DNA from 3 places in the Shewanella sp. QJM3NY_23 genome. Region 1 is predicted to be linked to each of the others. Evidence: predicted binding sites of a transcription regulator. Region 1 holds the regulator's gene; each other region holds the start of a gene.
What was found. The regulator LexA, encoded in region 1, represses DNA repair genes until DNA is damaged. The targets are predictions, from matches to a motif close to TACTGTATNNNNATACAGTA.
Positions count from the first base shown of each region.

Region 1 (8,080 bases):
CGATATGATACCAAATGAAGGTAAGATCATAATGTAGACTTCAGGGTGGCCGAAGAACCAGAAAATATGTTGGAACATCACAGGATCGCCGCCACCAGCTGCATCAAAGAAGCTAGTGCCAAAATATTTATCCGTCAGTACCATAGTGACCACCCCAGCAAGCACAGGCATGACGGCAATCAACAAGAAAGCGGTGATTAACCAGGTCCACACAAATAGCGGTAATTTCATCCAGCTCATGCCGGGGGCGCGCATATTCACAATCGTCACCACCACGTTGATGGCTCCCATGATGGAGCTGATCCCCATAATATGGATAGAAAATACAAACAGTGCCGTGCTATCAGGGCTATAAGTGGTGGATAGCGGAGCATAGAATGTCCAACCAAAGTTGGGGCCACCACCTTCCATAAAGAGTGAGCTTAATAATATGGTAAAGGCGAAGGGTAAAATCCAAAAGCTCCAGTTATTCATCCGTGGTAGCGCCATATCAGGCGCGCCAATCATCATGGGTATTAGCCAGTTTGCCAGGCCTGTAAAGGCGGGCATGACGGCACCAAACACCATGATCAAGCCATGTACAGTGGTCATTTGATTAAAAAAGTTGGGCTCGACTAATTGTAATCCAGGCTGAAACAGTTCGGCTCGGATCACCATGGCCATGGCACCGCCAGTAAGAAACATAATAAAGCTGAACCACAGGTATAAGGTGCCGATATCTTTATGATTAGTGGTAAATAGCCAACGCTTTATGCCGGTTGGGTGAGCTTCGTGGTGTTCGTTAGACTCTTCAATATGAGCGGCATCCATATTGGCTTCGCGCGTTGTTGTATTCATCATGCCTCCCTATTGACCATGTTGACTAACGTCAGCGGCTTGGACGGTATCACCGACATCATTGCCCCAAGCGTTACGCTCATATGTCACCACAGCCGCTATCTCCTGTGGTGTTAGCTGTCCAGCGAAGGCTTGCATTGCAGTGCCCGCCTTACCATTAACAACAATATCGATATGTGCTGTGACTGGGCCGGTGGCAATGGCGCTGGCTTTTAATCCGGGGAACACCCCTGGAAGTCCCATGCCATTTGGCTGGTGGCAGGCGGCGCAGCGTGCCATGTATATCTGCTCACCTTGGGTCATCAGTTCATCCATAGATAAGGTTTGCGATAATGAGGCTTCGGTCGCGGCGGCGGCGATTGTGGCTTGGTTTTTTTGCTCATCGATCCAGATATCAAAATCGGCTTCAGACAACACTTCAACCACTATGGGCATAAAGCCGTGATCCTTACCGCACAGTTCTGCACATTGGCCGCGGTAAGTGCCGGGTTTATCCACGCGGGTCCAAGCTTCATTGATGAAACCGGGGTTAGCATCTTTTTTTACCGCAAAGGCTGGCACCCACCAAGAATGGATCACATCATCTGAGGTCATCAAGAAACGCACTTTTTTATTAATGGGAAGTACTAGGGGTCTGTCGACTTCTAATAGATAGTTTTCGCCCTTCGTTTCACTGCCTTCAATTTGTGCTCTAGGGGTAGCAAGCAAGCTGTAGTATTCGATATCGTGATCAAAATAACTGTAATGCCATTTCCACTGTGAACCCGTTACCTTGATGGTGATATCTGCATCGCTAGGATCCTCCATGGCGATAAGAGTCTTAGTGGCGGGGATAGCCATCACGATCAAGATAACAAAAGGGACGATAGTCCAAGCTATTTCGACTTTAGTGCTTTCATGAAAATTGGCTGCCACTGCGCCTTTTGAGCGACGATGGTTAATGATGGAGTAGATCATTACCCCAAACACTATGATGCCGATGGCGCAACAGATATAGAGAATGGTCATATGGAGGCCAAAAACCTTACCACTGATCTCTGTTACCCCTGGTGTCATATTAAGGGGCATATCCGCTGCGAATATGGGCGGGGCTAGTAGTAACCCCAGCAAGCTATACCACAGATGCTTCACTAGACTTCTCCTCTGTCAATTGCGAAGGCAACTACAAAGAAAAGTCACACAGTATGTCTCGGCTCCATGCAAACTTTTCAGTTCCCAAAAAAGCAACGATGACTTCATAGTGCGCTGGTGGTATTGATGTTGTTATTGCTGGTGGTCACCACATTTGCACTTACGGCTGACTATATCAGGCTAATTTCAGCTTAACTGGACTTTGCTAGAGATGTTCACTCGCAAGCCAATGAAGCCGACTACTAAATTGTTCGGATATAACAAATAATCGTTGATATCTATTACTAACTTAATCGCTGTTTAAATATTGATCAAGATCACTTTTTTTTATTTTGTTAAAAAAAACAGCGACAAAAAAGCCCCTCGCGGGGCTTAAGTATGGAAAGTTTGAGCAGTAATGCTAGTGCAGTGAGCCAAATAATGATGCTTGGTGGTAGCCCGGATCTTGCTCTGCTAGGGCAGTTACTGGTAGGTGACTATTGGCTTCTTCAATCACAACACCCAGAGCCTGAGTACTTTTGGCGACCAATTGTAAGCGGCGGTAATCGCGTGCATCGAGTGCTTGGGTCCAACTGATCACCGCACTGGACGTACCACTAGTAAGCGCTTTTTCCATCGCCCATAGCGCTTCAACTTCATCTTTGGTGTGCACTAATAAGATTCTATCCATGCGAACACCGGCATCGGCGAGCATCTGTTTATAGCCAATATTCGGTGGGCTAATCAGTACTACCCACTGGCCTTGTTGGCTTAATCTTGCTAATTGCGGTGTTAGCGCTTGCAACTCATGCTTACCTTGGGTGCGACTCGATAATGTCGCAATGGTACAGTGCTGAGTTGGCTTGTGTTGCTTATTCATATCGACCCAAAGGCCGGGATGCCGCGGGGCATTACCCATTAGATTATTCATTGCCAATCTCCGTTGCGGATAACACCTACGGCAAGCCCTTCGATGCTAAGGCTTTGGGTAGATAGGTCGACGACTATCGGTGAATATTCTTCATTTTCGGCGTGAAGATATACAGTATTACCTTTCTTTTCAAAGCGCTTTACTGTGACATCATCTTCGACGCGAGCTACGACAACCTGCCCATTACTGGCTTGCTCCACCTTATGTACCGCAAGTAGATCGCCTTCGAGAATACCAATATTTTTCATGCTATCGCCGCGGACTCTTAAGAGAAAATCAGCGCTTGGGCGAAACATCGCTGGGTCAACTTTGTAGTGTTGCTCAACATGTTCTTGGGCCAAAATGGGTTCACCGGCAGCGACTTGTCCAATCAGTGGTAAGCCAAGATCTTCGCTATCATCTTCTTGAGTTAGCTTAATACCTCGCGAGGTCCCAGGCATTATTTCGATGCAGCCTTTTTTGGCTAAGGCTTTTAAATGCTCTTCGGCCGCATTGGCGCTTTTAAAGCCTAGGCGACGAGCAATTTCAGCTCGGGTAGGCGGCATGCCTGTATCGGCAATATTGCGTTTAATTAATTCTAATATTTCAGCTTGTCTAGGGGTTAATGGTCTCATTACAGATCCTGTCTTTCCATACAGTAACTGTCAGTATATACAGTATTTAAAGTAGCGCAAGGATTAAGCATATTTTTGTCGGCAATGTGGTGGGATTTGCTTAAAACTGGAAAAGAAGGTCGCAGATTTATTTTTATTGCAACCTGACTTTTTAATTTAAATCAATGTTATGAATTTGATTTTACGGAAAGGATTCATTGGGTGTCGCTGAGTGGCGCGATTGCTCTCTTATCTGTTGAGGTGATCTCTCTGCCAAGTTCGGGCGGTGAAACAAATAAGCAGTCAATAGGGTTTGGTTACACCACGCGCCTGCATTTATCCTTATCTTGTGTCATTAAGCGTGGAGCTATTATGGCTTGCTGGCGATAAGGTCATCTAACAGGTGATGGTAATCATGGATTGCGGGAAAGTCGGTAAATATTTTATGGGGCTTTTTACTATCAGGATTGCTTATGCCAAGCAAATACCCAACTCCAGCTTGTTTGGCGGCATGTAAGATAGCTTCGCTGTCATCGATAAATAAACACCGACTGGGTTGCAATTGATATTGGTTAAATAAGCTAGACCAAAATTGAGGGTGCTCTTTAGCAAAACCCGTTTCATGGCTGGAGATCATATGGTCTAACCCTTGCGCTAGCTCTGTGTGTTCTAGTTTGAGTGCTAGGCTATGAGGGTGGGCATTGGTCACTAATATTCTGGTTTTATGCTTTTTAGCCAATGTGTGCAGAAATGGCATGCTGTCTTGGCGTAACTGTATCCTGTCGGCCAATGTGCGTTGCAGCTGCACAATATCCAGTTGCAGTTGTTGCTGCCAGTAGTCGAGGCAATACCAATCCAAGGTGCCAACCACTTGATCGTAGGCTTGTTCTACCAAGACATTAGCTTCATTTAGAGAGATGTTTCTGCTGTGACTTAAGGTTTGCGGCACTAGCTTGAGCCAAAAATGGCTATCAAAGTGCAAATCTAGCAGTGTGCCATCCATATCAAGCAGTACAGTATCGATTTTATCCCAAGGAAACATAAGGTCAGTAAAAAAATTCTATCGTGAGAGTTGTGGATTAGGCCCATCATAGTAAGATTGAACTGTGATGCAAACGTCATTTTATCAGGGACATTCATGTCGGACCAAAAGCCACAGATATTACATACACAAGTTGTTGCCCAGAGTCGGTTATTTCAAATTGAGCAAGTACACCTGAAATTTTCTAATCAGGTCGAGCGCCAGTATGAGCGTATGAAAGGCAGTAATCGTGGCGCCGTAATGGTGGTTCCTGTATTGGGGGAGCAACTGTTGCTGGGCAGAGAGTACGCAGCTGGAACCCACAGCTATGAACTGGGCTTTCCCAAAGGGTTAGTTGATCCGGGAGAGACGCCTGAGCAGGCCGCTAATCGTGAACTGCAAGAGGAGATAGGCTTTGGGGCTAAAAAATTAACCCATTTAATGGAGTTAAGTCTGGCGCCCAGCTATTTTGTCAGCAAGATGCAGATCTATATTGCAGAAGATCTGTATGAGAGTCGCCTTGAAGGCGATGAGCCTGAGCCAATAGAGGTTGTTTCTTGGCCGCTTGCACAGTGGTCAGGGCTATTGGCATTGGAAGACTTTTCAGAATCGAGAAGTGTGAGTGCCTTGTTTTTAGCCCAGAAGCATTTAAAACTAAAATAGTTATTTCAATTCGGATATATGCATTACCTGTCTAGGTTGTTGGAGTTGTGATGAAGCCAGAAGAGTGTGTGGAACAGGTGATCGCCATCGCCGTTGAAGCGGGAATGGCCATCAAAGATATTTACCTTGAAGGTAGCTTTGATAAAGAAATTAAGGCGGATAATACCCCTGTGACGTCTGCCGATCTCGCTGCGCACCAAATTATCACCGCTGCGCTGACTCAGCTGACTCCAGATATTCCTGTGTTATCTGAAGAAGATGCCGACATCCCGTTATCCGATCGCGTCGATTGGCCCAGGTATTGGCTGGTCGATCCATTAGATGGCACTGGAGAGTTTATTGCTGGCAGCGGCGACTTTTCGGTGATCATTGCGCTAGTTGAGCATAATCGCCCTATTATGGGGATTGTTTATGTACCCATGACAGAGGTGATTTATTATGCCATCGCGGGACTGGGGGCTTATAAGCGCTCGAGTAAAGGCGAGCAGCGCATTGCCAGTCGTCAATTGACACTCGATGATTCGCGCTCATTGCGCTTGGCGGTCAGTCGTCGCCAAGATCCGCAGTCGGTATTAAAGCTACTGAACCAGCCTAAGCATTGTGAGCTAGTGGTGCTCGGCGGAGCAGCGCTTAAAAGTTGCTTGGTCGCCGAAGGGCGCGCCGATTGTTATGTACGCATTGGCCCTACTGGCGAGTGGGATACCGGCGCGGCACAAATTATTGTCGAAGAGGCGGGCGGGCAGATCATGGATCTTGAACTGCAGCCGCTCAGTTATAACGAACGTGAATCGCTCGAAAACCCTAATTTTATCGTGGTCGGTTCGACCCATTTACCTTGGGATGAGTTGTTAGTCAGTGAATAAGCCAGTTGATATTACCCTGCGTGCGGCGCAAAAGGGCGAACTGGCCGGCGTTTATCGGCTTGAACAGCGTGTGTTTGGCGCACATTGTTATCCGGATTTCTTTTTTCGTCAGAGTTTCGATTGTTGGCCAAGTGGTTTGCGTGTTGCAATAGATCACAATAATCGTCTTCTTGGCTATATCCTAATGGTGCAAAGTGAGCAGCGGCATATAGGTTGGATATTATCTGTCGCCGTGGAGACACTCGCCCAAGGCCGAGGTATCGGCAAACGTTTGATAATCGATGCACTTAATCACTTGGCGCCGTCGGTCACTCAGGTAATGCTCACTGTGGACCCAGCTAATCCAGCGCGTCATTTATACCTAGCATTGGGGTTTGTCGAGTTGCAAACAGAAGCTGACTATTTTGGCCCAGATGCATCACGGGTGGTGATGTGTCTGATGCGCTAAGCCTTGTCTATTGTGCACGGCCACAGCTTGGCAATGGCTTATATAACCCTCTACTGCCGTCTAAATGGTTAGGCTAACCTAAGGTCGCGGCAAGCTGGAGCAAATATGCTGTTAACAAAACGATTTTTGCCCTATTTTGTCACCCAATGTTTAGGCGCATTAAACGATAATATTTATAAAAATGTTTTACTCTTGATGGTGGCTTATAGCCAGATCAATGAGTTGCCAATCAGCATTAATTTATTTGTCAATTTGGCCGCGGGCCTGTTTATTTTACCCTTCTTTCTTTTTTCAGCTCATGCCGGGATGCTCGCTGACAATATGGACAAGGCGAAGCTTATCCGCAGACTCAAACAACTCGAAGTGGTTATCATGTCGTGCGCTGCGATGGCTATTTTGTCTCAAAGCTACATGGTGATGTTACTGCTGTTATTTTTAACTGGCTGTCAGTCGGCCTATTTCGGGCCGGTAAAATATTCACTCTTACCGCAAGTATTGGCCGAAGAAGAGTTAGTTACGGGTAATGCTTGGGTCGAAATGGGTACATTTTTAGCTATTTTAAGTGGCACATTGAGCGCTGGGCTGTTGATGACGAGTGCGCATGGGATTGTCGCCAGTGCCTTGATTGTCTTTGTACTTTCCCTGTGTGGTTATTTGGCCAGTCGCGCCATTCCGGCTTTGCCTCTACAGCATGACGTAACCCCAATTCGTTTTGCTCCTTTATCTGACACGTGGCGCGCCATTACCCAGGTGAGAAAGACGCCAAGCATCTGGATGGCGATCATCGCCATTAGCTGGTTTTGGTTTCTCGGTGCCACTTACCTAACGCAATTTGCTTATTTTGCTAAGTTACATCTGTCCTCTGATGCCAGCGTAGTGTCGCTATTATTAGCGCTATTTTCGGTGGGTATCGCGGTGGGCTCCTTTTTATGTGAACGCTTATCCTATGGTCATGTTGAGTTAGGTGTCGTGGCTTTAGGCATGGCTGGGTTGACCCTGTTTGGCCTCGATTTAGTCTGGGCTATTCCACCAGCGCAGTTAGATCCCTTGTGGGTTTATAGTGTGGGAGACTTTATCGCCACAACAGCGCATTATCGACTGATGTTTGACTTGTTGATGGTGGGGGTCAGTGGGGGCTTGTTTATCGTCCCGTTGTACGCTTTTATCCAGTCGCGTGCTGCACCGGGTAAATGCGCACAGGCGATTGCTGCTAATAATATTGTTAATGCGCTGTTTATGGTGTGCTCGGCGTTATTGGCCATGTTACTGCTGGCGGGATTTGGGTGGAGTATCCCTGAGTTATTTACCTTACTGGCGGTACTTAATCTGGTGGTCGCTGCCTATATTTATGGACAAGCGCCTGAGTTTCGTTGGCGCTTTGTCAGTTATCTCTTTCGTCATGTGCGTTACCGCTTCAGTGTCGAAGGGTGTGACAAATTGCCCAAACAGGGGGCTGCGCTGCTGGTGTGTCCTCATATCAACCAGTTCGATGCTTTGTGCGTGATGGGCGTATCGAGTCGTCCGGTGCGCTTTGTTATGCCATCCTCTATCATGGCGAGCTCTGTTAAGCCGGCAGGAGTGATCCCTTTGGCTATGGGTGAGATAAGCGGCGCA
Region 1 is NZ_CM149657.1:105,649-113,728, forward strand. Features, by position in the region: gene ctaD (cytochrome c oxidase subunit I) at 1-837, opposite strand, end outside; partial or broken gene coxB (cytochrome c oxidase subunit II) at 856-1,968, opposite strand; gene AC0VXX_RS00495 (cell division inhibitor SulA) at 2,369-2,878, opposite strand; gene lexA (transcriptional repressor LexA) at 2,875-3,492, opposite strand; gene yrfG (GMP/IMP nucleotidase) at 3,842-4,513, opposite strand; gene nudE (ADP compounds hydrolase NudE) at 4,610-5,155, shown strand; gene cysQ (3'(2'),5'-bisphosphate nucleotidase CysQ) at 5,206-6,018, shown strand; gene AC0VXX_RS00520 (GNAT family N-acetyltransferase) at 6,011-6,466, shown strand; gene AC0VXX_RS00525 (MFS transporter) at 6,572-8,080, shown strand, end outside.

Region 2 (8,080 bases), 1.9 Mb from region 1:
TGACTATGTGGAAAACACCTCAAGCTTTGTACCCAAAATATAATAATGCATAAAGCATATGTGACCTGACACAGTGACTTAATGTGATCAGGGCTCGACAATAATAACGATTAGAACATCTTACAATGAGGAAAACGACCCATGTGTGGTATCGTCGGAATAGTTGGCCGAACACCGGTTAATCAGACAATCTATGATGCGTTAACTGTATTACAACACCGTGGCCAAGATGCGGCCGGCATTGTGACCGTTGATGGACATGCATTTAGATTGCGTAAAGCAAACGGTCTGGTAAAAGACGTTTTTGAGCCCAAGCATATGCAACGTCTGCAAGGCAATGCAGGGATAGGGCATGTACGTTACCCTACCGCAGGTAGCTCGAGTGCCTCAGAAGCACAGCCGTTTTATGTTAACTCTCCATTTGGTATCTCTCTAGCTCATAATGGTAATTTAACCAATACTTTAGAGTTACAAGAGCGCTTGCTTAAGCAACGACGTCACGTCAATACCACCTCAGATTCTGAAGTTCTACTCAATCTACTGGCCGATGAGCTGCAAACAACCGAAAGCCAATTTCTCACCGCGGATGAAGTGTTCCAAGCCATCACCAAAGTTCATCAGTTGACGCGTGGGGCTTATGCGGTAGCAGCGATGATTATTGGTCAAGGCTTAGTGGCTTTTAGAGACCCTTTCGGCATCAGGCCATTAGTATTAGGTAAGCATGAAACGGAGCAAGGCACCGAATATATGGTTGCCTCTGAGAGTGTCGCACTCGATGCCGTTGGCTTTGAAACGGTGCGAGATGTTGCCCCTGGTGAAGCCATTTATATCTCGCTCGATGGTCAATTATATACGCGCCAATGCGCGGCATCACCTAGCTATTCTCCCTGTATTTTTGAATATGTTTACTTTGCGCGTCCTGATTCGACTATAGATAAAGTGTCGGTTTATGGCAGCCGTGTGAATATGGGCACCATGCTTGGCGAAAAAATCAAGAAGCAGTGGGAAGACCATGACATTGATGTAGTGATCCCCATTCCAGAAACGTCATGCGATATCGCGCTTGAAATCGCACGTAACTTAGACCTGCCTTATCGCCAGGGATTTGTCAAAAACCGTTATATCGGCCGCACCTTTATTATGCCTGGGCAGCAAGAGCGTAAAAAGTCGGTTCGCCGTAAACTTAACGCCATTAATGCCGAGTTTGAAGGTAAAAATGTGCTGCTGGTTGACGATTCAATTGTACGTGGTACCACTTCTGAGCAGATCATCGAAATGGCTCGTGAAGCGGGCGCCAAAAAAGTTTATTTTGCATCAGCCGCCCCAGAAATTCGTTTTCCAAACGTATATGGCATAGATATGCCAACCACCAGTGAGCTGATTGCCCATGGCCGCGATGTGGAAGAGATCACTAAGTTGATTGGTGCCGATGGCATGATATTCCAAGACCTTGAGGATTTAATTGAGGCCGTGCGTCAGCAAAACCCTGATATCACACGTTTCGAAACCTCGGTCTTTGATGGACATTATATTACCAATGATGTCGACCAAGCCTATTTAGACCATCTGACTCAACTGCGCAATGATGACACAAAAGCGAATAGAATCAAAGATATAGGGACAAACCTCGAGCTGCATAATGTTTGTCACCCTTAATATGAGCAAGTCATATAATGCTCTTTAGCTGTGCCATTTAAAACCGACTTCCTTGTGAGTCGGTTTTTTTTCTCATTGGATGAGTAAATTACCGATCTTTATGATCATTTACTACAATAGTGCTATTTTTAATCGGTAGCCTATGCCCTTATTTAATGATGTACATGCTTTTGCCTAGGAGCACTAAATGAAGCAATTATCCATAAGCACCAAATTATTGTGGATCACCTCAGCACTGTTTTTAATCATTGTGGCGATTCTATCATTGAGCCTCTGGTGGTCATTGAGTGATAAAAACGCCGTATTAGCCGACCAGGTTCAGGAGTCGATTCAAAAAGAAACGCGATTTAAACTGACAGCAAGAGCTGGAGAATATGGAGAGCGGGTGGCCGCTTTTATCAATGAGGCTTACCGTGTACCTTATTCACTCTCTGGCATGTTAGAGCAAACATCCTTGCTCACTCCACTAAGCCGCGACAGTGTTGAAGTGACAATTAGGGGCTCTTTGGAAAAAAATCGTCAACTGTCCTCTTTGTATGCTCAATTTGAACCCAATGGCTACGATACTAAAGACAGCGAATACTTTGCAGGCGCTAGCCATAGTGTGCCCAACGCAGGCAGCATGGAAATCTATTATACCCGCACCAATAGCGGCAGTATCGAACATTCAGCCGTCACCGACGCCGATGAAAAATATATCGACACGTTAAACGAATTTGGCCTCAGAGAAGCCGAATGGTACCTATGTGCAAGAGATACTAAAAAACCCTGCCTAATGGAGCCTTACCTCTATGAGATAACTCCTGGTCAGAACGAGTTAATGACATCGCTAATCGTACCTGTGGTGATCAATAATCAGTTTAAAGGGGTCGTGGGAGCAGATGTTAACTTACCCATTTTCCAAACGATGATCGATGAGTTGTCGCAAAAGCTGTACAACGGCAATGCTAAGGTGACACTGCTCAGCGCCAAGGGGTTAGTGGTAGCTGCTAGTCATTACAATAAAAAAGCGCGTCCATTAGCAGAATCTATCGATAGCGCACTAGCCAAACAGTATCAATCTTTGCATCGTAACGGTGGCTATTTAGATGTGGGGGATAATATTGTGGTCGCCTATCCCGTTAACATTCCGCTCGCTGACGCACAATGGTCATTATTAATTGAAGTGGCCAAACAAGATGCCTTTAAAGAAGCCATCGCAATGGATACAGCGATGACAGAAATGGCCTCGTCACTTGGCAGCTTATTGTTGATCATTGGTAGTATTGTGTCAGTGATTGCCGTGGTGACCATTAGCCTTGTTATTCGCAATATTATTGCTCCATTAAAAGTTATCCAAAGCCGGGTCGAAAACCTAGCCAGTGCCGAAGGTGATTTAACTCAAACTATTAATGTAGAGTCCCACGCCGAATTGATAGCCCTTGGTGGCGGTATCAATAGCTTCATTACTAAGTTACGTATACTCATTGGCGAAATGAAAGTATTGGCTGAACGCTCACAAGCAGAGAGTCAAACCACTGCCAATATTGCGCAGCAAACGCGTGAGAGTGTTAATCGTCAATACAGCGAAATAGAAAGTGTCGTCACTGCGGTTAATGAAATGAGCGCAACCGCATTAGAAGTGGCTAAAGCTTCAGAGCAAACGGCGATGGAAACAGAGGCGATGAGTGCCAACGTGAAAGCTGGTGAAGACAGTCTCAGCCAAGCGATGAATTACGTGACGACTATGTCTCATGAGTCGCTATTAGCGAAGGAAGCGGTAAGTAAGGTGGCCGAAAGTAGTACCAATATCAGTAAGATTTTGGAAGTGATCAGTGCCATTGCCGAGCAAACTAATCTGTTGGCATTAAACGCGGCCATTGAGGCGGCGCGAGCAGGCGAGCAGGGCCGAGGTTTTGCTGTGGTGGCTGATGAAGTGCGGGCGTTGGCGTCGAAAACTCAAACTTCGACCGATGAAATTGGTAAATTAATCGACTCGCTTCAGAAAGAAGTCAAAAGTGCCTCACATATTATCGATCAAGGTGTTGAGGGAGCGCAGCGCGCCGTAGAGCAAACCGAGTCCGCTTTATCCTCGCTCAATACTATTGTGGGACAAATTGAAGAGGTATCGAGCCAAGTGACTCATATTGCTACCGCCGCGGAAGAACAAAGCGCGGTGACTGAAGAGGTTAATCGTAACATTACTGGTATTTCTGATTCCGCAGCTGAATTGGCTCGACTTGCCGATGAAGCCCAGCAAAGTAGCGTTAGCCTAGCAGAGTTGGTGGCGCAGCAACATCAACAGTTAGGTAAGCTTAAAACCTAACTACCTTAGAGGTTGTCTAATCTGGTGGCCAAGTGATATTGCAACTTGGCTGCCCATTCTTGAGAGCCTAACCGTTAACTATTGTGTGGCGCACGGCACCATTAACGCCATTTGTAAGTGCAATACACCTCGCAGTACAGCCTTTTCATAACAATGCGCAGCTAGTCGTTGCAATTTGCTTGGCTATTTTTAGTGTACTTAATCGCTATTACATCAAATGTGTAATCCAAACCAGTAACCATATACCAAAAAGTATAGTGACCGAGATGCGATTAATGGGTTGCTTGATAACCATAGCCGCTAAGGTAGCTACGCTCGTCAGTATGACCTGCAGACTAAACATCAGTAACACGCCTAATTCTGACGGTTTTGTCGCTAGCGGAGCGGCCAATAAAAGTAATGCAGCTATCAAGAGGAATTGGTAGATAAGTACTTGGTCTAACCTATGTTGAGTGACAGTCGTGGTATTCATTGTTAGCTCCTCGATGAATGTACGCCATATTACCCGCAAATGAGAACTGTTCTCAATTGAATTTACATACCCTATGTTGTAAGTCATGAACCGTATTTTAGATTTGCAGCATGCGGTAAGCTGAGTTAAAGTTACTGTTAATTTATACAGTTGTTCGCCCTGACTATCTGAGTACTATGATTTTATATATCGCCGAGAAACCCAGCCTTGGCCGAGCCATTGCTGATGTATTACCCAAACCGCTGAAAAAGGGCGACGGTTTCATTACCGCCGCCAATGGGGATTGTGTCTCTTGGTGTATCGGCCATCTGCTTGAGCAAGCGGAGCCCGATACCTATGACAGTGCATATAAATCATGGAAATTTGAACACTTACCTATTATTCCTAGCCAATGGAAAATGAAACCTAAGCCGAAAACGCGCAGCCAATTAACCGTGCTGCGCGGCTTGGTAAAACAAGCATCTCAGTTAGTTAATGCAGGGGATCCAGACCGTGAAGGGCAGTTGCTGGTGGATGAGGTAATTGCGCATCTTGGGGTTAAAGGCGATAAGCTTAACCAGACCATGCGATTATTAGTGAGCGATCTTAATCCGCAAGCGGTTAAACGCGCCTTAGGTCAGCTACGCAGTAATCGCGAGTTTATCCCGCTATCTACTTCTGCCTTAGCGCGCTCACGTGCCGATTGGCTCTATGGTATGAACATGACGCGAGCTTATACCTTACAAGGGCGCAAAGTGGGCTATCAAGGCGTGTTATCGGTTGGCCGAGTGCAAACCCCACTGCTTGGGTTAGTGGTTCGCCGTGATGCCGAGATAGCGCAATTTATCAGTAAACCTTTTTATGAGGTATTGGCTAATTTAACCACAGACAAAGATCAAAGCTTTAAAGCCAAATGGCAACCCAGTGAAGCCTGCTTGCCCTACATGGATGATGAAGGGCGTGTGCTATCTAAAGGCTTAGCCCAAAATGTGATCAGCCGTATAAGCCAACAAACTGCCGTAGTTACAGGGCTTAACAGTAAAGATAAACAACAACATCAGCCGCTACCTTATAGCTTGTCATCGCTTCAAATTGATGCGGCTAAACGCTTTGGTATGAGTGCAAAGACGGTGCTCGATACTTGCCAGTCGCTGTATGAACGCCATAAGCTGATCACTTATCCGCGTTCAGACAGTCGCTATCTACCTAAAGAGCAGTTGACGTTGGCGCCCAGTGTGATTAAAGCCATCATTGGCGGCGCACCTGAGTTAGTCCAAGGCATTGAATCGCCCGATCCAAAGATAAAATCGAAGGCGTGGAATGACAGCAAGGTTGATGCGCACCACGCGATTGTTCCAACAGAAAAACGCGCTAACTTAGGCAGTTTGAATCAGGCTGAGCAACAAATTTATCTGCATGTGGCTAGGCAATATTTAGCCCAGTTTTATCCACCTTATCTGTATCATGAAACTCAGGTTGAAGTGGACATTGTTAAGGGACGCTTCACCACTAAAGCCAAGCAAGACCGAGCCCTTGGCTGGAAACAGCTGTTTCCAGCGACGACAAGCAAATCGGCACCGCAGGATGAGGCCGATACGTTGCAGCAGTTGCCGCCTTTGATTAAGGGGCAAACGTTGCATTCGGGACTGGCGGAGTTAGTTGAGAAAAACACCCAAGCCCCAAAAGCGTTTTCGGATGCAACCTTGCTAGCGGCTATGACCGGCATTAATCGCTATGTGACCGACCCTGAGATCCGTAAAATCTTAAAAGATACCGATGGCTTGGGCACAGAGGCGACTCGCGCAGGCATTATTGAGTTGCTGTTTAAACGTGGGTTTTTACAACGCCAAGGTAAATCGATTGTCGCGACCGAGGTCGGTAAAGGCTTGATAAACAGTTTACCCGACTCAGCCACAACACCCGATATGACGGCCTTATGGGAAAGTCACCTCGATGCCATTTGTCGTAAAGAGGCAAAGTATCAGAGTTTTATGACGCCATTAATTGATTCGCTCGAGCAGTTAATTGCCCAAGCTGGTGCTCAATTGCCCACATCATTGCAAGGGGTTAAAGCCCCGAGTGGCCAGTTTAACAAGCGCCGTGGTAAGGCAAGTTCAGCTAAAGCCAGCACCTTGGCCGGTAAAAAATCAAGTGGGCGCAGCAGTCGTACCAAGGTTAAGTGACGCATTATCCATCTAGGTTGCAGAGGGGTTATGTCAATCTACCAAGTTAAACCTGCTGGTATGACATGGCTATTTATATTTGCCTATGATGAGGGGCTTAAATCCGACGTTATTGTTTGTTCATCTGAATGATTCGCCGTATCGGTATGAGTGTCGGCAATCTATGTCAGCCTAATGTTATTGTTTTATATGGGCACTTTGCTCTGAATATGTTTTATGCATAAATGGCCCATATCATAGCTGTTGACGGTACGCGGTTTGAGTTGAGGCAATAATCATCTCTCGCAACCAGCGATGACTGGGATCGAGGTCAAAATGCTCGTGCCATAACAACACATAGGTGCCAGGTACTAATTCAGTTGGAACGGGAAGGGTGATCAACTTGAAATGGCGTATCATCTCTTTTGCATATTTGGCTGGCGAACACAGAATGAGGTCACTTTGCTCACATAGCTGCATTGCGCAATGAAAATCCGTTAGATTAACGGCAATATCACGCTTCAAATGTTTTATTTGTAATACATCATCGAGTAGCCAATGGGCGATCCCGCCAAACGTGACCTGCAGATGCCGATATTTTAAGAATGTCTCTACATTCCACTCTTCATCCAGTAGTGGATGGCCTTCACGGACAAGGCAGACCGAGTGATCTCGGGTTAGTTCGGCATAATTTAAGGATGCTGGTAAGTTTTTAATGTGTAACTGAGAGCGGTCATCCCATTCACGGCACGCTATACCTAAATCATTATCACAACGTAATAATCGGTCCATGCTTTCACTGTTCCATGTATGGCTATCGACAGTGATATTGGGGGCTTGCTTGAGTAATTGCGGCATAAAATATGGGTAAGTTAATGAATAGGCCGTCTCTACTAGCTCGATGCGAAAACGACGGCGACTATTTGATGGCTCAAAATGGCTTGGTCGAGTTAATTGCTCTACTTGATTTAATATTTGACGAATTTCAGGTCCCAATTGTTTTGCCTTGGGCGTTGGGCGTAAACCATGCGCGGTGCGTTCAAAGAGTTGATCATCGAAGGACTCTCTCAGTTTGTTGAGTTGCTTACTCACGGCCGACTGACTTAAATAGAGGCGCTCTGCTGCTGAAGTGACACTTTGTTCCTCGAGTAATACCTCAAGTACCGTAAGTAAATTAAAATCAAATTGCTTCAATGAACCGCTCCCCATCGTCTTTGGTATTAACCATGGGAATGATATCGATTTATTGTGGCTTTCGATATAGTTAATCAATCTATCAATAAGTTAACTGATGCCGCGTTGAGTGTTTACCTTGAATTTAGCCTTGAAATAGAATTATGACTCAGTGTTTAGAATAGTGCGCCGGTGGATGCTCAGATAAGCGGTTTAGCAGCTGATATTAATTAAATAATTCGAACTTTGTACTCCCTTTAGTTAGTCTTTTCCCGAGTGTGCATGCCTATGTGGCCTTTACCCTTTACCTTTTACCATGCTTACTTATATCAC
Region 2 is NZ_CM149657.1:2,271,586-2,279,665, reverse strand. Features, by position in the region: gene AC0VXX_RS10315 (CvpA family protein) at 1-43, shown strand, start outside; gene purF (amidophosphoribosyltransferase) at 142-1,656, shown strand; gene AC0VXX_RS10305 (methyl-accepting chemotaxis protein) at 1,844-3,961, shown strand; gene AC0VXX_RS10300 (hypothetical protein) at 4,170-4,433, opposite strand; gene AC0VXX_RS10295 (DNA topoisomerase III) at 4,610-6,595, shown strand; gene AC0VXX_RS10290 (LysR family transcriptional regulator) at 6,830-7,783, opposite strand.
Region 2: the regulator LexA is predicted to act here: its motif matches at 4,566-4,585, upstream of AC0VXX_RS10295 (DNA topoisomerase III).

Region 3 (8,080 bases), 2.0 Mb from region 1:
TTGTGGCGGGAAAACTAAGTGTGATAGGGGTTGCTTTGGCTAAAGCAAGCGCCTTAGAGCCATATAAGTGTTGGCGATTAACAGCATTATCGCTATCGAGTAGGCCTAAACTTACGCTGCCTTTGATAGCCCCATTCAAAGGCGCTACCTCTACATTGACGCCCCGTAGGCTGGCATCGACAGTCAAGGCGCTGTTACGCCAAAACACAGTTTTAGGGGTTAACAGTGAGTCAAATTGCTTATCAATTCCTAGGGTGATGGCAAAATTGTTGCTCTGCGGCTGCCAAGCCACATTATGCACTTGGCCAATTTGCATCTTTTTAAAATAGAGCGGTGATGTCGCACTTAAATCGGCGCCGTCTGGGCTCAACAGGGTGATGCGTCGCTGAGCCGCTAGGCTGATGGTTTCCTTTGCCTGTTTCTGCGAGCTAAATAAGGCTAAGGTAGTGTGCTCTTTTACTGGGGTTAAAGATTTGCCTTGAATTAAACTGATCGCCCCTTGGGTGAGTGTGCCTAAGTCACGGGTTTTGACCGTTACACCCTCGATTGATGCGTCAATAGCTAATGCTGATTCAGGAATGAAATAACTACCAGATGAGATAAGATTTTGATACTCAGGCCATATTTCTATTGAATATTCGACGCCACTGTAATCTTGCTTAAACCGAACGGCGCTGACACTGCCAATAGGTAACTGTTTAAACCGAACCTGTGCTCCAATGTTGATGCCCGGGTTTTCGCTGGCCGTTAATGTCAACGCGAAAGGTTGGTTATGTAATGGCGGGGCGCTATCGAGTAGTGGATACTGTGCTAAAGGCTCACCTGTACCGGGCATAAAATTGATCACGCTACCTGTGAGTAAGCGTGCGGCATGCTTGATACCCTGTGTCGATATGTCGGCGCCTTCGACCCAAAATTGTGCAGTGCCACTCAAGAGGTGGGCATAATCGGTATCGAATGTTGCATCAAATAGGACGCCAGCGTCACTTAAATGTGTGTGGGTTACGCGGCCAATCTCTATGCCACGAAATACAATGCTTGCACCCGTTTGAATGGCATCGGCGTCACTGGCCAGCAGTGAGAACCCCACGCCACCAATGGCGGCATCTTTATTATCAAAAATTGTATAGTGTTGATTTGGCTCGGCTTGGAGACCATTAGGATCAGAGGAAAAGCTGACGCCACCGGCTAAAATGGCTGACAGACTCTCTGTTTTCACCTTGATACCCGACAGTGATGCATCGACGGCTAAACCTGAGACGTTCCAGAATTGCGAGTTTTGTTTCACTAAATGTGTGTACTGCTTCTGTATATAAGCATTAAGTAAGATACTGCTGTCATTGACTAAGCGATAACTGAAAATTTTACCGACAGGTATTTGGCGATAAAAGATTTGCGAGCCTATATCGAGCGAGCCTAAGGTTGGGCTACTCAATTGCACCATTAAACCGTCGGATCCTGGTGCGACTGGCGGGGCCTGATCTTCGGCGATAAACTCACTGCGATCATTGCCATCACCAGGTTGAATGGCGATATAGTTACCGGAAAAAAGCGCATCGAGCCCCTCAACACCTGTGATTGAGGCTTTAGGAGTGACCAGCCAAAATTTGGTGTTGTCTTTTAAAAATGGGGTGGAACGATAATCCATCAACAGATCGACATTCACACCTTGCAGAGCATCATCGATACTAATGTCGACCACTTTACCGACGGTCAAACCTTGATAACGTACTAAGGTTTTACCGACATCGATACCTGTGGCACTTGGAAAATGGATACGCACATCGATACCCGATTCTCGGATACTCTTAACGCCCAGCCAAGCGCCCAGCACTAGCGCTATGATAGGTAACAGCCAAATTGGCGAAAATAACTTTTTCTTTACCACTTTAGGTGTTTCAATTTTTGTCATCTTTCGCTTCCAATCGGTCCCAGAGTAAACGCGTGTCTAATACTTTCGCCGCCAGTTGTGTCAGTAAGACCACTAATGCAAAGGCCGTTGCAGCAGGGGCGGGTTTAGCATCAAATATCTGCCCCATATTAACTAAGGCTGCCGTTATCGATATAACAAACAGATCCAACATTGACCAGCGGCCAATCCATTCAATGATGTGAAAGCCTGTCATTAATGTCTTTTTTGAAATGGGTAAACGATAACTCATGGCAAGCAGATAGGTCGCCAACCCGATAATTTTAAGCATTGGCACTAGAATACTGGCGGTAAATAAAATGATAGCAATAGGCCATAAGTCTAAATGGATCAAATGATTAATACCGCTAAATATGGTGTCTCGGCGAACTTGGCCTTGGCTTGTCATAACTGTAATAGGATACAAGTTGGCTGGCACTAACAAAATGGCGGCGGTGATCAGTAGTGCCCAGCTTTTTTGGATGCTGGCATAATCTCGGCTCTGCACCCGTTGACCGCAACGTTGGCAATAGTTATCTTCAATTCGGCAAAGTTTGGCGCAAGTAGGGCAACTGGTGATCCCCGCAGCTTGTCCTTGCGAGTTGCTGTGAGTGTCATTCATTGAGCTGGTTCCACATATGCTCGATATCGTATTCACGCTGCAAGAAAATCACCACAATAAATAAAATACTGAAACAGAATGTCCCTATACCAAAATAGAGGTCGGTGTAGTCGGAGAGTTGAAACACTGAAACAAAGATACTAATCATATATATCTCCAGCATAGTCAACTCAGTCAACAGGCTATGCCAGCGCAGCAGGTGTCGGTAAATATTACGAAAAAAGGGATTTTTCATTTGATACTTAACGATTAAAATTTGTGCCAATACAGACAAAATGAGTAAACCAGGAGCGATAACCGCGGCCACTAAAACAGCAATACCGACCACCCAATACCCTTGAGATGCCACCGACATAGCGCCTTGAATCACGGTTGTGGTGCGTACACTCCCTAAAAAATGTAACTCTAATACAGGGAAAATGTTAGCCGGAAAATACAGTACTAAAGCAGTAATACATAAGGCGAGCATACCATTGATGGAGCAATATGGGGTGTCGTACAAATTACTATGGCAGCGAGGACAGAGGGCTCTTACCCCAATAGGTAACGCCCGCTTGCTGACGATTAAGTCACACGAGCGGCACAGGATAATGCTCTTGTCTAACACGTTTCTATCGGAAGTAATGATGGATATTCCTATCGTTTGGGGCGGGTGAAATACATTATTGCCCCCTATTCTTCAGATCCAAAAAGCCGTTGTTTTTGCAAGTCGTTACCATGTTGCTTCAGTGTCAGTGAAGTCATTGATAGCAAAATAATAGAACAAGATTCTATCAGATAAATTTGAACACTTGCATAACAACTTGTATTTATGAGATTCTACAGCTGTATATAAAAACAGTATGAGGGCAGGCATGGCAGTTATAACGAAATTTGTCGTAGTTAGAGAAGGGGTAGAGAAGATGACATTCACATCTAAAAAAGAGGCCGATGCCTTTGATAAGATGCTCGATATCGCAGACAATCTTCTTCCTTTTATCGAACAGGCTCAGTTAGGCCTCGATGACGATGCACTGGAAAAATTCAGCTTTTATTTAGCTGAAAATAAAGATCAACTGATGGGCTTATTAAAGGGCGGATCGGTAACCAAACCGGCAGCTGTAAAAAAAGCCAGTAAAAAAACTGAATCAAAAGCATAATTTATTAGGACACTCTATGACCTCTGTGTGTTATGACACTTTAGCTCGCCAAACCGAAGCGTTATTTAGCGGCGAAGACAACCTTATCGCAGCCATGGCCAACTTTTCCGCATTAATTAATGACAACCTTGACGATATCAATTGGGCTGGATTTTATCTGGTTGAGGGCGAACAACTGATATTAGGGCCTTTCCAAGGTAAAGTGGCTTGCACTCGTATTCCTATGGGCAAGGGGGTTTGTGGTACAGCAGCGCAAACCAATACCACGCAACGTGTCGCCGATGTACATCAATTTGCCGGTCATATAGCCTGTGATTCGGCGAGTAATTCAGAAATTGTCATCCCATTAAGACGTAATGGCCAAGTGATCGCGGTTCTCGATATCGATAGCCCATCTTTGGCGAGATTTGATCAAGTCGATGAAAATGGCCTTGAATTAGTAGTAAAAAGTTTGGAAAAGGCTTTATTTGCTTAAACTAACACCAATTTTGCGCAATTGATGGTCGCATTCGTATCTAGCAGGCTTATAATAGGCTGCTTGACGAACATCAAAAACGCTGGGGAATATTTCATTGCTTGAAATGAATACTTGGCGTTTGTTAAGTGTAATTGATAAGGTATGTTGGACGAAACGCTAACGGGTGTATCTACGCTAGGTAAGATCACGCCCGTTAACTGCATCCAACAAATATGAACGACACGCCCACCAACACATGTTTGGTGTGGTGATAGTCCCTTTTTAAACTGTGGAAGTAATGATGGAATCAACAGAAAAGTTGACCGACACCAACGCTATTCTTGCGTATTTATATGAAACATTTCCTTTGTGCTTTATTGCTGAAGGTGAAACTAAACCCCTTAAAATTGGATTGTTTCAGGACTTGGCTGAAAGGTTAGCTGATGATTCTAAAGTCAGTAAAACTCAATTGAGAATTGCCTTACGTCGCTATACTAGCAGTTGGCGCTACCTGAAAGGTATCAAAGCTGGGGCAAAGCGTGTCGACCTTGATGGCAACGAATGCGGTGAGCTAGAGCAAGAGCATATCGATCATGCACAAGCTACACTGAAAGAGAGTCAAGAAAAAGCCAAGGCTAAACGTTTAGCGAAAGCGGCGGCTAGCAAAGGCGAAAATACTCAGCCTAAGGCTGAAAAAAAGCCCTTTAAAAAGCCAGCGCCTAAGCGCAAGCCTGCGGCGGCTAAAGTGGCAAAACCTGACGTTGCAGTACAGAATTTGACACCTGCAGTTTTAGGCGAGTTGAAACCAAATCAACGCGTCAATGTCAAACTTGGTAAATCACCAGTAGCGGGTGTCGTACTCGACATCAAAAAAGAAGATATACAAGTGCAGTTAGATTCAGGATTAACCATTAAAGTGAAGGTTGAACATATCCTGCTATAACTGTTCTATTGTACAAAGGAGTAACTTGTTGATGCGAAAACTAACTCTGGTAGCTTCAATTGCCAGCATTTTTGTAGGATTCTCGGCTTGGGCATTGACGCCTACAATTCCATCAAGCGAGTTGCCCTCTTTGAATCAAGAGCCACAGCATAAAGTGGCGAGTAAGCGAGTGGCGGACACCTATGCACGTAATCATTATCATCGTTTTAACTTTGATGATGCCTTTGCTATGCAGGTGTTCGACCGCTACTTAAAACAACTGGATTATCGCCGTAATGTGCTATTACAAAGCGATATTGACAGTTTTAAGGTCTATGCTACCGAATTTGATGACATGCTTAAGAGTGGCGATTTAGCCGCTGCGTATAAGATGTTTGACTTGGTTCAACAGCGTCGATATGACCGTTTCGCCTATGCGTTAGCCCTGCTCGATACCGAGATTGATTTTAATGTCCCTGGTGACAGCTATCAATACGATAGAGAAGAGGCTGCTTGGCCAAAAGATGAAGCCGAACTCAATGAGCTATGGCGTCAGCGGGTCAAATACGATGCCCTCAACCTCAAACTCACCGGTAAAACGTGGGATGAAATTGTTGAAGTGCTAGAAAAGCGTTACAACAACGCCATCAAACGCTTGAGCCAGACTAAGAGCGAAGATGTATTTCAAGGTGTGATGAATGCCTTTTCTCGCTCGGTTGAACCGCATACCAGTTACCTTTCCCCGCGCAACGCTGAGCGTTTCCAAATGGAAATGAACCTAAGCCTTGAAGGCATAGGCGCGGTGCTGCAGATGGATGAAGATTACACCGTAATAAAAAGTTTAGTTGCTGGTGGCCCTGCGGCCAACAGTGAAAAACTCTCCCCTGAAGATCGCATCGTTGGTGTTGGCCAAGAAGGTAAAGAGATCGTCGATGTGATTGGCTGGCGTCTCGATGATGTTGTTGAACTCATTAAAGGCCCAAAAGGCAGTAAAGTGGTGCTGCAAGTCTTACCTAAGAAAGGTGGCTCTTCAGCTAAACCCACTTATGTGACGATAGTTCGCGATAAGATTCGGCTAGAAGATCGCGCAGCGACCTCTGAGGTGATTGAGCCTTCAAGCGGAGATTATGCTGGTCGCAAAATCGGTGTCATTAAGATCCCAGGCTTTTACATGAACCTGTCGCAAGACGTGTTTAAAGAGCTGACCAAACTGAAACAAGAAAATGTTGAAGGCGTCGTCATTGATCTGCGTGGCAACGGAGGCGGCGCGTTAACCGAAGCTACCTTGTTAACCGGCTTGTTTATTGAACAAGGTCCTGTGGTGCAAATTCGTGATGCCAACGGTAGAGTTTCACAAAACCGTGATAATGATGGTCGGGTTGCTTATGCAGGTCCACTGACAGTGATGGTCGATCGCTATAGCGCTTCTGCATCTGAAATTTTTGCCGCGGCGTTGCAAGATTATGATCGCGCACTTATCGTTGGTGAGTCGACTTTTGGTAAAGGCACAGTGCAGCAGCATAAAAGCCTCGGGCGTATCTATGATATGTACGATAAGCCGATTGGGCATGTGCAATATACCATCGCTAAGTTCTACCGCATCGATGGCGGCAGCACCCAAATTAAAGGTGTCACACCCGATATTCCGTTCCCTAGTGCCTTAGAGCCGGGCGAATATGGCGAAGCCGAAGAAGATAATGCATTGCCGTGGGACAAGGTGCCGATGGCACAATACAGCACGCTAGGCGACATCAATCCAAACTTAGTGGTTAACTTAGATGGTCGTCATCAACAGCGTATTAAACAAGATGTAGAATTTAGCTATATTTATCAAGATATTGCCGAATTTAAGAAAAGTCATAAAGAAACCAGTGTCTCCTTAGTGGAAAAAGAGCGTATTGCAGAACGTGAGGCTAGTGATAGTAAGCAGTTAGCACGTTTAAACGAGCGCCGCGCTGTTAAAGGCCTAGCACCATTGACATCGCTCGACGATGCCGACGATGAGATGGCGTTACCCGATGCATTCTTAGATGAAACCGTGTTTATCACTCTCGATATGGTAGATATGGAGCAAGTGGCTAAAAATCAGTCTAAGTAAACGGCTGGTTATAATAAAAAACGCGCTATTGGCGCGTTTTTTTTATCAAATTTTAAGTGACAAGAGGAACTGTGATGACGCAAGTTCAAGCGAAATACCTAAAAGATTACCGCGCACCAGATTATACCATTAGCCATGTAGCGCTTGATTTTGTGTTGGCTGGCAGTGATACCAGAGTGACGGCAACCAGCCAAGTGCGTCGTCTAAATGACAGCGCGACTTCCTTACGACTCGATGGTGAAGCGCTGTCGATTGAGGCCTTGACCGTCAATGGCAACCCTTATCCTTATCAAGTCCAAGATGGTCAGCTGTTGCTGGAAAATCTAGCCGCTGAGTTTGAACTGCAAGTGATCACCCGCCTTGATCTAGGGGCGAACTCAGCCCTTGAAGGCCTTTATATGTCCGATGGCGCCTACTGCACTCAATGTGAGGCGCAGGGGTTTAGACGCATCACTTATTTTCTCGACCGCCCAGATGTGTTAGCGATTTACACTGTGCGAGTGGAAGCCGACAAGCAAGCGTTTCCTTATTTGCTCAGTAACGGTAATAAAGTAGAGGCTGGCGACCTTGATGGTGGTCGTCATTTCGTCTGCTGGCAGGATCCGTTTCCAAAACCTGCTTATTTATTTGCTCTGGTAGCTGGTGATTTCGACCTGCTTCAAGACAGTTTTGTGACCAAAAGTGGTCGCGAAGTTGCACTGCAAGTTTTTGTGGATAAAGGTAACTTACATAAATCCCATCATGCGATGGCATCACTTAAAAAGTCCATGGCTTGGGATGAGCAGCGTTTTGATTTGGAATACGATCTCGATATCTACATGATTGTTGCGGTCGATTTTTTCAATATGGGCGCCATGGAAAATAAAGGCCTAAACGTATTTAACACCAAGTACGTGTTGGCCGATACCGCATCGGCAACGGATGATGATTATC
Region 3 is NZ_CM149657.1:2,238,109-2,246,188, reverse strand. Features, by position in the region: gene AC0VXX_RS10190 (PqiB family protein) at 1-1,912, opposite strand, end outside; gene AC0VXX_RS10185 (paraquat-inducible protein A) at 1,899-2,531, opposite strand; gene AC0VXX_RS10180 (paraquat-inducible protein A) at 2,524-3,138, opposite strand; gene AC0VXX_RS10175 (YebG family protein) at 3,386-3,670, shown strand; gene AC0VXX_RS10170 (GAF domain-containing protein) at 3,687-4,145, shown strand; gene proQ (RNA chaperone ProQ) at 4,429-5,070, shown strand; gene prc (carboxy terminal-processing peptidase) at 5,102-7,147, shown strand; gene pepN (aminopeptidase N) at 7,222-8,080, shown strand, end outside.
Region 3: the regulator LexA is predicted to act here: its motif matches at 3,355-3,374, upstream of AC0VXX_RS10175 (YebG family protein).